Linked DNA regions of Egicoccus sp. AB-alg2. The protein of the gene in region 1 binds, or shares a complex with, the protein of each later gene. Links are inferred from orthologs where the notes say so. Each region holds a gene or a part of one and is shown in the gene's direction. Other genes may lie near its edges. The genes, in order: groL and metK.

The links.
Region 2: the proteins of groL (region 1) and metK are in contact, whole or in part, in a cryo-EM structure (PDB 8P4O), measured with the Escherichia coli proteins. The link is inferred for Egicoccus sp. AB-alg2 from one-to-one orthologs.

Annotation. Positions count from the first base shown.
Region 1 is NZ_JBGUAX010000003.1:55,551-62,845, forward strand. What follows is about bases 2,899-5,790. They hold groL (chaperonin GroEL), read left to right. Parts: upstream 2,899-3,474; coding sequence 3,475-5,106; downstream 5,107-5,790. Other genes in these bases: groES (co-chaperone GroES), read left to right, coding at 3,119-3,427; ACERM0_RS05610 (hypothetical protein), read left to right, coding at 5,342-5,790. Outside these bases: ACERM0_RS05590 (transcriptional regulator), read right to left, coding at 131-655; ACERM0_RS05595 (hypothetical protein), read right to left, coding at 867-2,378; more of ACERM0_RS05610, read left to right, coding at 5,791-6,982; ACERM0_RS05615 (glycosyltransferase family 2 protein), read left to right, coding at 6,979-7,295.
Region 2 is NZ_JBGUAX010000002.1:44,243-51,591, reverse strand. What follows is about bases 1-2,946. They hold metK (methionine adenosyltransferase), read left to right. Parts: upstream 1-851; coding sequence 852-2,042; downstream 2,043-2,946. Other genes in these bases: ACERM0_RS02835 (hypothetical protein), read left to right, coding at 2,056-2,946; coaBC (bifunctional phosphopantothenoylcysteine decarboxylase/phosphopantothenate--cysteine ligase CoaBC), read left to right, coding at 1-777. Outside these bases: more of ACERM0_RS02835, read left to right, coding at 2,947-4,065; def (peptide deformylase), read left to right, coding at 4,138-4,710; fmt (methionyl-tRNA formyltransferase), read left to right, coding at 4,801-5,730; 16S rRNA (cytosine(967)-C(5))-methyltransferase RsmB, read left to right, coding at 5,727-7,037; rpe (ribulose-phosphate 3-epimerase), read left to right, coding at 7,169-7,349. UniProt on the Escherichia coli protein: Catalyzes the formation of S-adenosylmethionine (AdoMet) from methionine and ATP.

The DNA of each region.
Region 1 (7,295 bases):
CGCCCGTGCAGGCCCCTGGTCGCGCGATGTCTGCCCGTCTCGCGGCCGAACGGCCTCTACGCAGCGTTCACGGCCGGTGACGCAGCGTTGCAGCCGTCGGCGGCTCCGATGTCTGGAGCGCGGTTCGGGTTCAGTCGGTGACGATGGCGCCCTGCTCGCGGAGCGCCGACAGGAGCGCCTCCGGGTCGTGGCCGACCGCGACCGCGATGGTGCGCAGGTCGTCGGCGCGGACGGTGAGGACCCGTCCGTTGTGGTCGCCACGTTGGAGGCGGATGTGCTCGGCGAACCGGGCGACCGCCTGCAGGGCGATCGGGTCGAGCGCCTCGTGGGCGTCGTCGTCGAGCCGTCGCAGGTCGAGGGTCACCCGACCGGAGCCCCGTGCGTCGGCCTCGTGACCTGAAGGCGGCGGAGCATGGGTCGCGCCGTGCGGCTCGGGCAACAGACTGGACAGCGGCACGCCGTAGAAGGCGGCCAGGCCCGCGAGGCGCGAGATCGTGACGGCACGGTCACCGCGTTCGTACGCCCCGACCACGACGGCCTTCCAGTGGCCGGCGCTGCGTTCCTCCACTTCGGCGAGGGACAACCCCTGCTGCCGACGGATGTCGCGAAGCCGCTCACCGACGAGATTGCCCGTGGGTCGGGCCGTCGAGGACACGACCTCGGAGGGGGCGAGGCCGACATCCGCTCCGAGGGCGAGCCGCACGGCGACGTCGACGTCGCCGGCGTCCACGACGGTGTCGCTCACGGGGTCTCCCGGTCGGTGGTCGCTCGAAGTCAAGCCGTTCCGTGGCCGGCATGCGTGAGAACGAGCGGAACGGGTGCCGCCGGTGGCGGAGCCGTACGGTTCCGCCACCAGCGGGGACCTGTCAGCTGCGCCGGTACAGCAGGCCCGCACCGGTCAGCAGGCCGAAGAGCCCGGCCGCGAGGAGGCCGCCCAGTGGCAGACCCGTACGCGGCAGCTGGCCGGCCGCGGTGCGCGTCGGCACGGCGACCGTCGGCGTCGGCCGGCGGTCGACGACCACCGGGAGTGCCGTCTCCGGCTCACGCTCGTCGGGAGCGTCGGTGCCGGGTCGGTTCGTGTCATCGTCCTCGTCGACGACCTCGTCGAGGACCTCGTCGCAGAGCGCGAGGACCTCGTCGACGTCCAGCGTGACCAGGTTGCTGCGGACGTCGTCGACCGTCACCCACACCACGAACGTGGGCAGGTCCAGGTCGTCCGCGCGGGGCCAGGCGAACGGCACGGCCTCGCCGAGCTCGACGTCGGTCGACCAGAACGGAGCGGCGGCGCCGCTGTGGGCGACGTGCAGCTGCGCGGCGGTCGTGTCGAGGTGGCGTCCCTGGGCGGTCACCACGAAGCCGGCGGCACCCTCCGGGCAGACCACGCTCACCTCGAGGTCGACGCCGGCCTCAGGGCCCTCGTCGCCGTCGTCGTCGCCGGGCTGGTCGCCGTCGTCGTCGCCGGGCTGGTCACCGTTGTCGTCGCCGGGCTGGTCGCCGTCGTCGTCGCCGGGCTGGTCGCCGTCGTCGTCGCCGGGCTGGTCGCCGTCGTCGTCGCCGGGCTGGTCGCCGTTGTCGTCGCCGGGCTCGTCGCCCGTCACGTCACAGTCGTCGCGGTACGTGTCGCCGCCGGCCTTCACGTCGACCTGTTCGCCGTCGACCTTCAACCGGACGGTCTGCTTCCCGAAGGCCGTGAAGAACTCGGTCGTCGAGGCGGCAGCGACGGTGCCCTCGCCGGTGATGGCGGTGCCGACCACCTCGTACGTGAAGGTCACCTCGACGTCGTTCGGGTTGCTGACGCGCCAGCGGACCTTGCCGTCGCGCTCCTCGACGTCCTCAGGGCACTCCTGCATGAAGGTCAGGCGCAGCGGCGCGGGCTTCTCGTCGTCACCCGGGTCGTCGCCCTTGTCGTCGCCCTTGTCGTCGCCGTTGTCGTCGCCGTTGTCGTCGCCGTTGTCGTCGCCCTCGTCGTCGCCGGTCCCCTCGCAGTTGCTGATCGTCAGCACGGCGTTGCCGGAGCCCGTGTCGCCGGTGTAGGAGACCGAAGCGTCGATGTCCGCTGCCGAGCTCGCGCCGGGGGTCGAGAAGTGCACCGCGCCGACGTGCTTGGTCGGCTGGTAGGTCGTCCCGTTGAACGTCAACTGCGCGCTGTCCACGGATCCGGCCGTGAAGACCCAGTGGATACCGTCGGGACACGGCAGGTTGTCGCTGCCGTTGCCGGTCCACGCGATGGTGCCGCCGTCGGCGGCGGGCGCGTCCCTCTCCGTGCCGTGGTCGTCCGCGTGTGCTGCCGCTGGTACGAGGGCGGGCGCGAAAGCCGCCATCACCAGCGCCAGCAACGCGACGAGGGAGGCGGCGTGCCTCCGTCGAATGTGCGTCATGCCAGAACCTCTCGAGCGTCGGCGTCGACTCCCGGGGAGCCGACGCGCTGGTCGGTTCCGGGGTCGGTCTCGCCACTCGCTCGCTCTGGACCCGAGGACGGCAGCCGGCGCCCTGTACGCGCCCACTGCCGGCTCCGGCGACCGCTTGTTGGTCCAGAGGTCCCTGCGTCCCCGTACGGTCACCGCGGTTCGGTGTCCGACGCCGCGTTCTCCCATGGATTAGGCGGCGTACCGAGCACTCAAGCGGCTCGCGGCCATGCGGCCGATTGCGAATGTCCCTGACGTTCGGCCGTCTTGGCGGCCGGGTCGGCCAGAGCGGGTAGCCCCTTCGGAGGGCTTGCGACCTAGTCCGATAACGCCTCGTAATCGATCGATCACGGAGCGCTCTGGCTGCGCGAGCTGTCGCCGAACGGGCGGCCGACCGGCGCATGCCTCGCGGGCGGTCGGAGCACGGTCGAGGTGGGCCGGGCCGGCGGAGCGGGGGTTGAGTCCCCGCCCCTCAACGTCGCGGTCGGTGCGCCGGGCAGCTCTTGCACTCCTCGAGGGCGAGTGCTAGCGTCCGCGCTGGCACTCGGAATCCGGGAGTGCCAGCGCACCTGACGCGCTGGTGTTCGGGACCGGCCCCTCGGGCCACCGAACCCGGATCCGGGACCCGCGCTGTTCCAGCGCGCCCACATTTCCGTCCGTCACGGGGTCGCGACTCGCGTCACCCCGCCGAAGACAGACCTAGGGAGGGCACATTGGCCACCGCCACCGAGGTCAAGATCAAGCCTCTCGATGACCGGGTCATCGTCACCATCGACGAGAACGAGCAGACCACTGCCAGTGGTCTGGTGATCCCGGACACCGCGAAGGAGAAGCCGCAGCAGGGCACCGTCGTCGCCGTGGGCCCGGGCAAGCGCTCGGAGACCACCGGCGAGGTCATCCCGCTGGACGTCGCCGCGGGCGACACCGTGCTGTTCAGCAAGTACGGCGGCACCGAGGTCAAGGTCGAGGGCCAGGAGTACCTGATCCTGTCGGCCCGCGACATCCTCGCCGTCGTCGGCTGACAAGCCCCGACCGGACCCGACACACCACCTTTTTAGGAGGACACCGCATGGCGAAGATCCTCAGCTTCAGCGAGGACGCGCGCCGGCGCCTGGAGAAGGGCGTCAACAAGCTCGCGGATGCCGTCAAGGTGACGCTGGGCCCCAAGGGCCGCAACGTCGTCATCGACAAGAAGTGGGGCGCTCCCACGATCACGAAGGACGGCGTGACCGTCGCTCGTGAGGTCGAGCTCGAGGACGCCTACGAGAACATGGGCGCCCAGCTGGCCAAGGAAGTCGCGACCAAGACCAACGACGTCGCGGGTGACGGCACCACCACCGCCACCGTGCTCGCCCAGGCCATCGTGAAGGAAGGTCTGCGCAACGTCGCCGCCGGCGCCAACCCGATGCAGCTCAAGCGCGGCATCGACAAGGCCGTCGAGCGCGTCGTCGAGGAGATCGCGAACCAGGCTCGCGAGATCGAGACCCAGGACGAGATCGCCCAGGTCGCGGCCATCTCGGCCAACAACGAGCCGACCATCGGCCGCATCCTGGCCGACGCCATGGACAAGGTCGGCAAGGACGGTGTGATCACCGTCGAGGAGTCGCAGACCTTCGGCATGGAACTCGACTTCGTCGAGGGCATGCAGTTCGACAAGGGCTACATCTCGCCCTACATGGTCACCGACCCCGAGCGCATGGAGGTCGTGTTCGAGGACCCCTACATCCTCATCGCGAACTCCAAGATCTCGGCCGTGCAGGACCTGCTCCCGGTGCTGGAGAAGGTCATGCAGGGTGGCCGTCCGCTGGTCATCATCGCCGAGGACCTCGAGGGCGAGGCCCTGGCGACGCTGGTCGTCAACAAGATCCGCGGCACCTTCCAGTCGGCCGCCGTCAAGGCGCCGGGCTTCGGTGAGCGCCGCAAGGCCATGCTGCAGGACATCGCGATCCTGACCGGCGGCCAGGTCATCTCCGAGGAGGTGGGTCTCAAGCTCGAGAACACCACCGTCGACCTGCTCGGCCGTGCCCGCAAGGTGGTCATCACCAAGGACGAGACCACCATCGTCGAGGGCGCCGGTTCGCAGGACGACATCACCGGCCGGATCAACCAGATCAAGGCCGAGATCGAGAAGACCGACTCCGACTGGGACCGCGAGAAGCTCCAGGAGCGCCTCGCGAAGCTCTCCGGCGGCGTCGCGGTCGTGAAGGTCGGCGCTGCGACCGAGACCGAGCTCAAGGAGGTCAAGCACCGCATCGAGGACGCTCTGTCCGCGACGCGTGCGGCCGTCGAGGAGGGCATCGTCGCCGGCGGTGGCACCGCGCTGCTGCAGGCCGAGGCCGGTCTCGACAAGCTCGAGCTCGACAGCGACGAGGCCACGGGTGCCCGCATCATCCGCCAGGCCCTGTCCGCCCCGCTGTACTGGATCGCGTCGAACGCGGGCCTCGAGGGCTCCGTCGTCGTCGAGAAGGTCCGCGGCATGGAGCCCGGCTCGGGCCTCAACGCCCTCACCGGCGAGTACGAGGACCTGGTCAAGGCCGGCGTCATCGACCCGGCCAAGGTCACCCGTTCGGCGCTGCAGAACGCCGCGTCGATCGCCGGTCTGCTCCTCACCACCGAGGCGCTCGTGGCCGACAAGCCCGAGCCCAAGGACGAGGCGGCCGCCGGTGGCCACGACCACGGCATGGGCGGCATGGACTTCTGATCCACGCCCCCGCGGCGAGCACGTCGCACCGGGAAGGCCCCGCCACACGGCGGGGCCTTTCCCGTGGCGGCAGCGCCCGTCGGTCGACCGCGGGTATCCTCCGCGACGCGCGTGGCAGCCACCGCGGTCCTCGATGCCCGTCGCACCCCGTTCTCCCGCCCGGGGTGACGACGGTCGCGAACGGAACCGCTGTGATGCCCTTCGCGCGTGCCACGCAGCGGGGGATCGTGTACCGGTGGATGAACGCAGTGTGCGCGGCGCCGGCGAGTCGTCGGCCGCGCTGATCGATCGGGCCGACGCCGAGCCGTCGGCCCCCGAGCCGTCGGGCCATGGCGCCGCGTGGACGGCCACGCTCGTACGCGCCGCGGTGCTGCCGCTGCTGACGACCCTGCCGCTGCTCGGTATCGCCTTCCGGGCCGACAAGCGGTTCAACATCTATGCCTTCGGGGGCGAGTACCACGGTCGGCCCTGGGGGCTGCTCGTCGACACGGCGCGTGGCGTGCCGACCTACCTCAACAACCACGGCAACTTCCGGCCGCTGGGACGGATTCTCGAGCGCAGCCAGGACCTGCTCACCTTCGAGCTGAGTTTTCTGCTCGCCCTGCCCGCGAACGTCACGTCGCGACTGCTCGGTTCGGTGTCGATGGTCGCGCTGGTCGTGCTGAGCACGCTGCTGGCCGCCGCCGTCGCCTCGCGAACGCCGTTGCGGGCCGCACCCCCGTCGGCCGTCGCCCACCTCGTCCCGCTCGCCGCCGCCGGCCTGTTGATCGCCGCCGGTTCGCAGTCGACCGTGGTGCTGTTCACGGACATGTACTTCTCCACGGCGGCCGTGGTCGTCGGCGTCGCGCTCGTCGCCGTGCGGCACGGCCCCTTCGAACGGCGGCGGCTCGGGACCGGCGCCGTCGTCGGCGCGTTCCTGCTCGGTGCAGCGATGGCGTCGTTCAACGAGCTGGCCTACCTCGTCGCGCCGGTGGCCGTGCTGGCCGTGGCCGGCCGCGGGCTGCTGACGCTGCGTCTGTCCGTCCGCGACCTCGTCGCCAGCGCCGCGGGTCGGCAGCTGGGCGCCGGCATGGCCGGTTTCCTGGCCGTGTTCGTGCCGCTGCGCCTGTACATCGCCCAGCGCTGCAGCGTCACGACGTGCTACGCGCAGTCGGAGGTCCACCTCAGCAGCGACGTCCCCGGCGTGCTGGTCAACCGCCTCGGTTCCTGGCTGCCGTGGTCGGCCTGGGACGTGGCCGTCGGACGCACCCCCGGGAACTGGTTCCTCACCAGCCGGGCCGCCGACCTGCTGGTGTGGGCCGTCATCGTCGCGCTCGCGGTCGTCATGGCACGCCGGGCGAGCGCGGCGCCGGTCGTCGGCGGTCGGGCACTGCTGGCGGTCGCGGCGACCGGCGCCGTGACGACGCTGTCCGCGGCGTTGCTCACCGCCCTCAGCCGCGAGGTGCAGCAGCGGGCACTCGACGGCTGGCCGCTCGGCCACGGCTGGCGCGAGTCCAACCTGCTGCTCGCGGGCGTGGCCATGGTGTTGGTCGCCGGGCTGCTCGCCCTGGCCGGCCGGGATCGCGGGCCTCGCCGCCGCGCTGTCGTCGCCGCCGGCACGGCCGTGCTTACGGTGGTCTGTCTCGTCACGGTGTCTGCCAACCAGACCTTCGCCCGTGCCGAGCGCACGTCCGCGGAGCCGCCGTTGCACGACCGCATCGCGCTGGAGATGCTCGCCTTCGTGCCCACGCCCGAGGGTGACGCGCGTCGGTGCGCCCTGCTCGAGGAGTTCTTCGAGGTCAACGGCAACGAACGCCACCACCAGCGGCTTCGTCATGCCGTCCGCAACGGTGCCCAGGCACAGTGGGGCCGTCCCTTCTGCGAGGCGGACGCATGAGCCCGGATCCTCGTCAGCGACCGACGCTCAGCGTCGTCAGCCCCGTCCACGACGAGGGCGACGGCGTCGCGGCCTTCGCCAAGCAGGTCGCCGCCGTCCTCGACGAGCACGGCATCGACTTCGAGGTACTGCTGGTCGACGACGGCTCGCGGGACGACTCCTGGCAGCACATCACCGACCTCGCCGCACAGGACCCACGGGTCCACGGCCTGCGGCTGTCGCGGAACTTCGGCAAGGAAGCCGCGATGATCGCCGGCCTCGAGTCGGCGACCGGGCAAGCCGTCGTCGTCATGGACGCCGACCTGCAGCACCC
Region 2 (7,349 bases), on another replicon or contig:
CCGGCGGTCGGGCCGCTGATGGGTGGCGACGCCGGCGCCGGGCGGCTTGTCGAACCCGACGAGGCCTACGCCCGGATCGTCGCCCACCTCCAGGCCACCCGCAGTCGCCGTGACGACCTCGCCGGCCGGCGGGTGCTGGTCACCGCCGGCGGCACCCGGGAGCCGATCGATCCCGTGCGCTTCCTCGGCAACCGCTCCAGCGGGAAGATGGGCTTCGCGGTGGCGGCCGCGGCTGCCGCCCGCGGCGCCAAGGTCGATCTCGTCGCCGCGCCGTCATCGTTGGCGACGCCGCCGGGTGTGGAACGCCACGACGTCACCACGGCGCTCGAGATGCGCGACGCCGTGCTGGCTCGGGTCGACGCGGTCGACGTGGTCGTCAAGGCCGCGGCCGTGGCCGACTTCCGCCCGGCGCAGGCGGCGGCCTCCAAGCTCAAGAAGGCGGCCGGGGCTCCGCGGCTGGAGCTGGTGCCCAACCCGGACATCCTGGCGGAGCTCGGTGCCCGCAAGGCCGGCGGAGGCCTGCGAGCCCTGCTCGTCGGTTTCGCCGCGGAGACCGACGACGTGGAGGCCTACGGGCGCGACAAGCTCGCCCGCAAGAACGCCGATCTGCTCGTCGTCAACGACGTCGGTGCCGCCGACGCCGGCTTCGGGGTCGACACCAACCGCGTCGTGATCCTCGGCCGCGACGGCAGCCGGGTCGAGGTGGCGCTGGCGGCCAAGACGATGGTGGCCGACCGGATCCTCGACGAGGTGGCGGCCCGACTTCGCCAGGGCTGATCCTCGCTAGGCTGGCGCGTCGTCCGCGCCCCGCTCCGTGAGGTGCCGGACGTCCACGTCTGCCAGGAGTACCCGTGTCGCGTCGAAGCCTGTTCACGTCCGAGTCCGTGACCGAGGGGCACCCGGACAAGATGGCCGACCAGATCTCGGACGCCATCCTCGACGCCATCCTGGCCGAGGACCCGCAGGGGCGCGTCGCCTGCGAGACGCTGGTGACGACCGGTCAGGTCATCATCGCCGGCGAGATCTCCACCGAGACCTACGTGGACATCCCCCGCGTCGTGCGCGACACGGTCCTGTCGATCGGCTACGACCACCACGACATGGGCTTCGACGGCAACACCTGTGGGGTTTCGGTCGCCATCGACGAGCAGTCGCCCGACATCGCGATGGGCGTCGACACGGCCTTCGAGTCGCGCACCGGCGAGGACACCGACCCCTACGCGCTGCAGGGCGCCGGCGACCAGGGGATGATGTTCGGCTACGCCACCGACGAGACCCCCTCGTTGATGCCGACGCCGATCTACCTCGCGCACCGGATGGCCCACCGCCTGTCGGACGTGCGCAAGTCGGGCGAGATCCCCTACCTGCGTCCCGACGGCAAGACGCAGGTCACCGTCGCCTACGAGAACGGGGTGCCGAAGGCGATCACGGCGGTTGTCATCTCCACCCAGCACCGCTCGGAGATCGACCTGTCGACACTGCTGCGGCCCGACATCGAGGAACAGGTCATCCAGCCGCTGCTGCCCGACGACATCGACACATCGGACGTGAAGGTCTACGTCAACCCGACCGGCCGGTTCGAGCTGGGCGGTCCGCTGGCGGACGCCGGCCTGACGGGCCGCAAGATCATCGTCGACACCTACGGCGGCATGGCCAGACACGGCGGTGGGGCGTTCTCCGGCAAGGACCCGTCGAAGGTCGACCGATCGGCGGCGTACGCGGTGCGGTGGGTGGCCAAGAACATCGTCGCCGCCGGCCTCGCCAAGCGCGCCGAACTGCAGGTCGCCTACGCGATCGGCGTGGCCTCCCCGGTGTCGCTCAACCTGGAGACCTTCGGGACCGAGCAGGTCGACCCCGACGCGATCCTGCGCGGCGTGCGCGAGGTCTTCGACCTGCGCCCCGCCGCCATCGCCGACGCGCTGGAGCTGCGCAAGCCGGGCTACCGCCAGACCGCGGCCTACGGCCACTTCGGCCGCGAGGGCGACCGGTTCACCTGGGAGCGCACCGACCGCGCCGACGCGCTGCGTCGCGCCGTTCAGTGACGCCGTCGGCGTCGTGACGCCGGGCCCGGACGATCCGGACCGGACCCGTTCGGAAGCCCGCGGGCCGGAGCCGGACCAGCTCGGAGCGGACGGCCCGCCGCGGCGCATCGCCCGGGTCGTCGTCGAGGTGGAGCCGTTCCACCTCGACCGCGCGTTCGACTACCTCGTTCCCGACGACGTCGAGGTGGTGGCGGGCCAGCGGGTGCAGGTCGCGTTCGCGGGCCGGTCCGTGCGCGGCCTGGTCGTCGAGGTGGGCGACCACAGCGAGGTGCCGCCCGCGCGGTTGCGACCGCTGAAACGGCTGCTCGGCGAGCACGTCTGGGTGCGACCGGACGAGCTGGGCCTGCTGCGGTGGGCGGCCGACCGGTACGGGGCGCCGCTGGCCGACGTGGTCCGGCATGCCCTGCCGGCGCGCACGGTGGACGTCGAGCGGCGTGCCGCCGACGCCGGCTGGTTCCCACCCGGCACGGCCCGCCGTCCGCGCCCCGACCCACCGCCGCCGGCCGCCGACGTCGACGCCGCCTGGGCGGTCTACGGCGAGTCGGGCACGGAGCTGCGGGCGGCCGTGGCCGCCGGCGCCGGCTCGTTCCTGTGGCGGCCGCTGCCGGGCGAGGACGTCGCGGCCCGGCTGGCCGAACTCGCGCAGCTGTGTCTGGCCGGCGACCGCGACGTGCTCGTGCTCGTGCCGGATCCGGCCTCGCCGGTCGCGGACGCCGTGGTGGCCGCCGCCGGAGACCTGGCGGTCGACCTGCGGGGCGGGCCGTCGCCGCGGGTGGCCTACCGCCGCTGGCTGGAGGCGCGCTGCGGGATCGCCCGGGTGGTCGTCGGCGAGCGCGGCGCCGTGTGGACGCCGCTGGAGCGGCTCGGGCTGGCCGTGGTGCTCGACGAGGCCAACCCGGCCTACAAGGAGCGGCGCAGCCCCCGCCACCATGCCCGCGACGTCGTGCTGGAGCGGGCCCGCCGCGCCGGCGGGGTCGGCCTGGCCGTCGCCACGGTGCCCAGCGCGGTCGCCTGGCGGCTGCTGCGGGAACGGCGGGTCGCGCCCGTCACGCCGTCGCGGGACGCCGAGCGCGACGCCCGCCCGCGCGTGCGGGTCGACACCGGTGAGGGCGAGCCACGAGCTCGGCTGACGCGGGCGTCCTGGCGGTCCCTGCGCGAAGCGGTACGGGCCGGCAGCTACGGGGTGCTGCTCGCCAGCCGTCGCGGAGAGGGTCGGGCCCTCGTGTGCGGACGCTGCGGGGAGCGGACCGCGTGCCCGGTTTGCGCGTCGTCGCTGGCCCTGCACGGCGCGTCGGTGTCGTGCGACGGCTGCGGGTGGCAGGCGCCCCGCGTGCCGGCCTGCCCCGCCTGCGGCGAGCGGCGCGTCGTACCCTTGGCGGCCGGCGCCGCCCGGCTGGGGGCCGAGCTCCGGCGCGCATTCGACGTGCCGGTGGCGGTCCTGGAGGGCTACGGCCAGCCGGCCCCGGACCCGCCGGCCGTGCTGGTGATGACCCGCGGGTCGGTGCTCGACCGTCCGCCGGGTCCGGTCGGCGCGGTCGTGCTGCCCGACCTCGACGGCTCCCTGCGGCGGCCGTCGCTGGACGCGGCCGAGGACACCCTGCGGCTGGCGATGACCGTCGCCGCATGGACCGTGCACGGCCGCGTCCGCACCTCACCCGGCCTGGTCGTCGCCCAGACCCGCGAACCCGACCATCCCGCGATCGCGGCCCTGGCGGGCTGGGACCCGGGCGCGTTCTGGCGGGCCGAGGTCCAGCAGCGCGCCGCCCTGCGGTTCCCGCCGCTCGCGCACGCATTGCGGCTCGACTTCGGCGCCGACCCGACCGGCGACCTCGAGGCGTTGCGCGCGGCGCTGCCCGCCGGGGACGACCTGCTCGGCCCGGTCCCGGTCGACGGCCGATGGCAGCTGCTGCTGAAGGTCGACGACCGGGCCGCGACCCTGGCCGCGCTGCGGCCGCTGCGCGAGGCGTGGAGCACGGACGACCGCGACGTGCGCCTCGACGTGGATCCGGTCGACGCCTGGTGACCGGCAGGCGGCGCCCGGACCACCGGGGCTGGCGTACGCTTGGCCGCGACGACGACGTCCCAGGAGCACCTCGTGAGCAGGCTCGAGATCCGTATCTTCGGGGACCCCGTGCTGCGTCAGCGCGCTCACGAGGTCGAGGACTTCGACGGCCGCCTCGCCAAGCTGGCCGGCGACATGTTCGACACCATGCGCGCGGCCGAGGGCGTCGGCCTGGCCGCGAACCAGGTCGGCGTGCTCAAGCGGCTGTTCACCTGGGAGGTCCCGCAGGAGGATGGCGACGACCTGGGTGGTGCGGTCGTGAACCCGACCCTGCTCGACGCCTCCGAGGAGGACCTGCAGGACGGCGAGGAGGGGTGTCTGTCGTTCCCCGGCCTGTTCTACCCCGTGCAGCGGCCGCTACGCATCGAGGTCGGCTACCAGGACCTGGGCGGCGACCACCAGAAGGTCCAACTGGAGGGCTACTTCGCCCGCATCTGGTTGCACGAGATGGACCACCTCAACGGCATCCTGTTCGTCGACCACCTCGCCAAGCACGACAAGCAGGAGGCGTTGCGCCGGATCCGGGACTACCGGATCGAGCAGGGGCTCGACGACCCGACGCCGCCGAAGCCGGGCGGCCTGCTGCTCGGCCGTCGCCCGCGCTGATTCGCCGCGCGGTCGGCGCCGCCCCTCGACGCAGCGGTCGCGGGGCCCCGCGTCGCCGTGCCCCGCTGCCCCGACCCGGAGGAGCTCCCCGTGCGTGTCGCGTTCCTCGGCACCCCTGAGGTGGCCGTGCCCGCCCTCGATGCCCTCGTCGCGGCCGGCGACGTCGAGGTGGCCGTGGTCCTCACCAACCCCGACCGTCCGAAGGGCCGCTCGCGGACTCCGGTCGCGCCGCCGGTGAAGCAGGCCGCGCTCGCCCACGGGCTCGAGGTCTGGCAGCCGGCCAAGCCGAGCGAGGTGCTCGACGAGTTCGCCGCGCTGCAGGTGGACGCCTGCGCGGTCGTCGCCTACGGCGCGCTGCTGCCCAAGCGGTTCCTGGAGGCCGGAGGCCGCGGGTTCGTCAACCTGCACTTCTCCCTGTTGCCACGCTGGCGCGGCGCCGCTCCCGTCCAGCACGCCCTGCGGGCCGGCGACGAGAGGACCGGCATCACGACCTTCGTGCTCGACGAGGGCATGGACACCGGCCCGATCCTCGACCGGGTCGTGGTGCCCATCGACCCCGACGAGTCCGCCGGTGACCTGCTCGCCCGTCTGGCACGGCTGGGCGCGCCCGTGCTGGTCGACTCGATCCGGCGACTGGTCGCCGGCGAGGAGCCGGTGGCCCAACCCGCCGAGGGTGCGACGCTGGCGCCGAAGATCACCCCGGACGACGTGCGCATCGACTGGCGGGCGCCGGCCCGCGCGGTCGTCGACCTCGTCCGCAGCGCCGACCCGGCCCCCGGCGCCCACACCACGTGGCGTGGCCGGCGCCTGAAGGTGCTGGCCACCCGCGCCACGGACACGACCGGCGAGCCGGGCACCGTCGTCGCACGCACCGGCGAGGGTGTCGAGGTGGCCGCGGGTGACGGGGCCGTGCTGCTGCGGCGCGTGCAGCCGGAGGGCAAGGCCGCGATGGACGGCGTCGCGTTCGCCAACGGCTACCGGCCCGAGCCGGGCGAACGGCTCGGCGAGTACGCCTCGTGAGCGACGCCGGCCTGCCCGCCCGACGCGCCGCGCTGGCGGCGCTGACCGCCGTCGACGAGGACGACGCGTACGCCAACCTCGCCGTGCCGGCGGCGGTCGACCGGCTCGACGCCGCCCGCGACCGCGCGTTCGCGTCCCACCTGGCCTACGACACGCTGCGCTGGGAAGGCACCCTGGACTGGGCGCTGCAGCAGGTGCTGACACGGCCGCTGGACGCGGTCGAGCCCGCGCTCCGGCGGATCCTGCGACTGGGCGCACTGCAACTGCTGCGCACTTCGGTGCCCTCGCGCGCCGCCGTGTCCACCTCCGTCGCACTGGCGCGGGAGGTCGTGCCCCGCAACCGCGCCAAGGGCGCCGGCGGGTTCGTCAACGGCGTGCTCCGCAACCTCGATCGTCGCCGCGACACCCTGCCGTGGCCGGACGCGGACGCCGAGCCGGTCACCGCGCTCGCACTGACCACCGCCCACCCGGAGTGGGTCGTCAGCGACCTGCTGCACCGCTACGGGCTCGAGCGCACCCGCGCGATCCTGGAGGCCGACGACGCGCCGCCGGGGGTGACGCTGCGCGCCACCGGCGACCGCGACGCGCTGGTCGCCGAGCTGCGCGACGCCGGCCTGGACGCCCGGCCCGGCAGCCTGCCCGAGTCGGTGCGGGTGCCCGGCGCCGATCCGCGCCGGCTGGACGCCGTCCGCGACGGCCGGGCCGCGGTCCAGGACGAGGCGTCGATGCAGGTGGCCCGGGCGACCGGCGCCGGGCCGGGGGAACGGGTGCTGGACCTGTGTGCCGGCCCGGGCGGCAAGAGCGCCCACCTCGCCGCGCTCGTCGGTCCCGCCGGCCGGGTCGTTGCGGTGGAGCTGCATCCCCACCGCGCCAAGCTGGTCGAGCAGGCGGCCGCCCGGCTGGGCGTGGACGTCGACGTCCACGTCGGCGACGCGACCCGCCCGCCGCTGCCCGCCCAGGAGCGCTACGACCGGGTCCTGCTCGACGCGCCGTGCAGCGGGCTGGGCACCGGCCGCCGCCGTCCCGAGGTGCGCTGGCGGCGCCGGCCGGCCGACGCCACGGAGCTGGCCGGGGTGCAGCGCCGCCTCCTCGACGCCGCCGCGGAGCGCGTCGCCGCCGGCGGCACCCTGACCTACGCGGTGTGCACCTGGACGGCGGCGGAGACCGAGCAGGTCGCAGCCTGGTTCGACGACGCCCACGGCAGTGGGTTCGAGCCGGGGGAGCGGCGGCAGCTGCTGCCCGACGCCGACGACACGGACGGGATGTACGTCGCCACCTGGCGACGTCGTGACCAGCCCGACCCCTGAGCGACGCGTCGGCCGAACGCTCGGGCGGCGCGCCGCAGACGCTTGAGCGGGGCACCTCGGCGGCCGATGGTGGGATGACCGTCGCGGCTACGCTGCCGTCAGCGTTCGCCGTGGCCAGAAAGGGCCGTTCCGTGCATGACCTGCGTGTCGCTCCGTCCATCCTGTCGGCCGACTTCGCGCGTCTGGCCGACGAGATCGCGGACGTCGCCCCGGCCGTGTCGATGATCCACGTCGACGTGATGGACGCCCACTACGTGCCCAACCTCACGATCGGCCCGCCGGTGGTGAAGAGCCTGCGGGCGGCGACGCCGC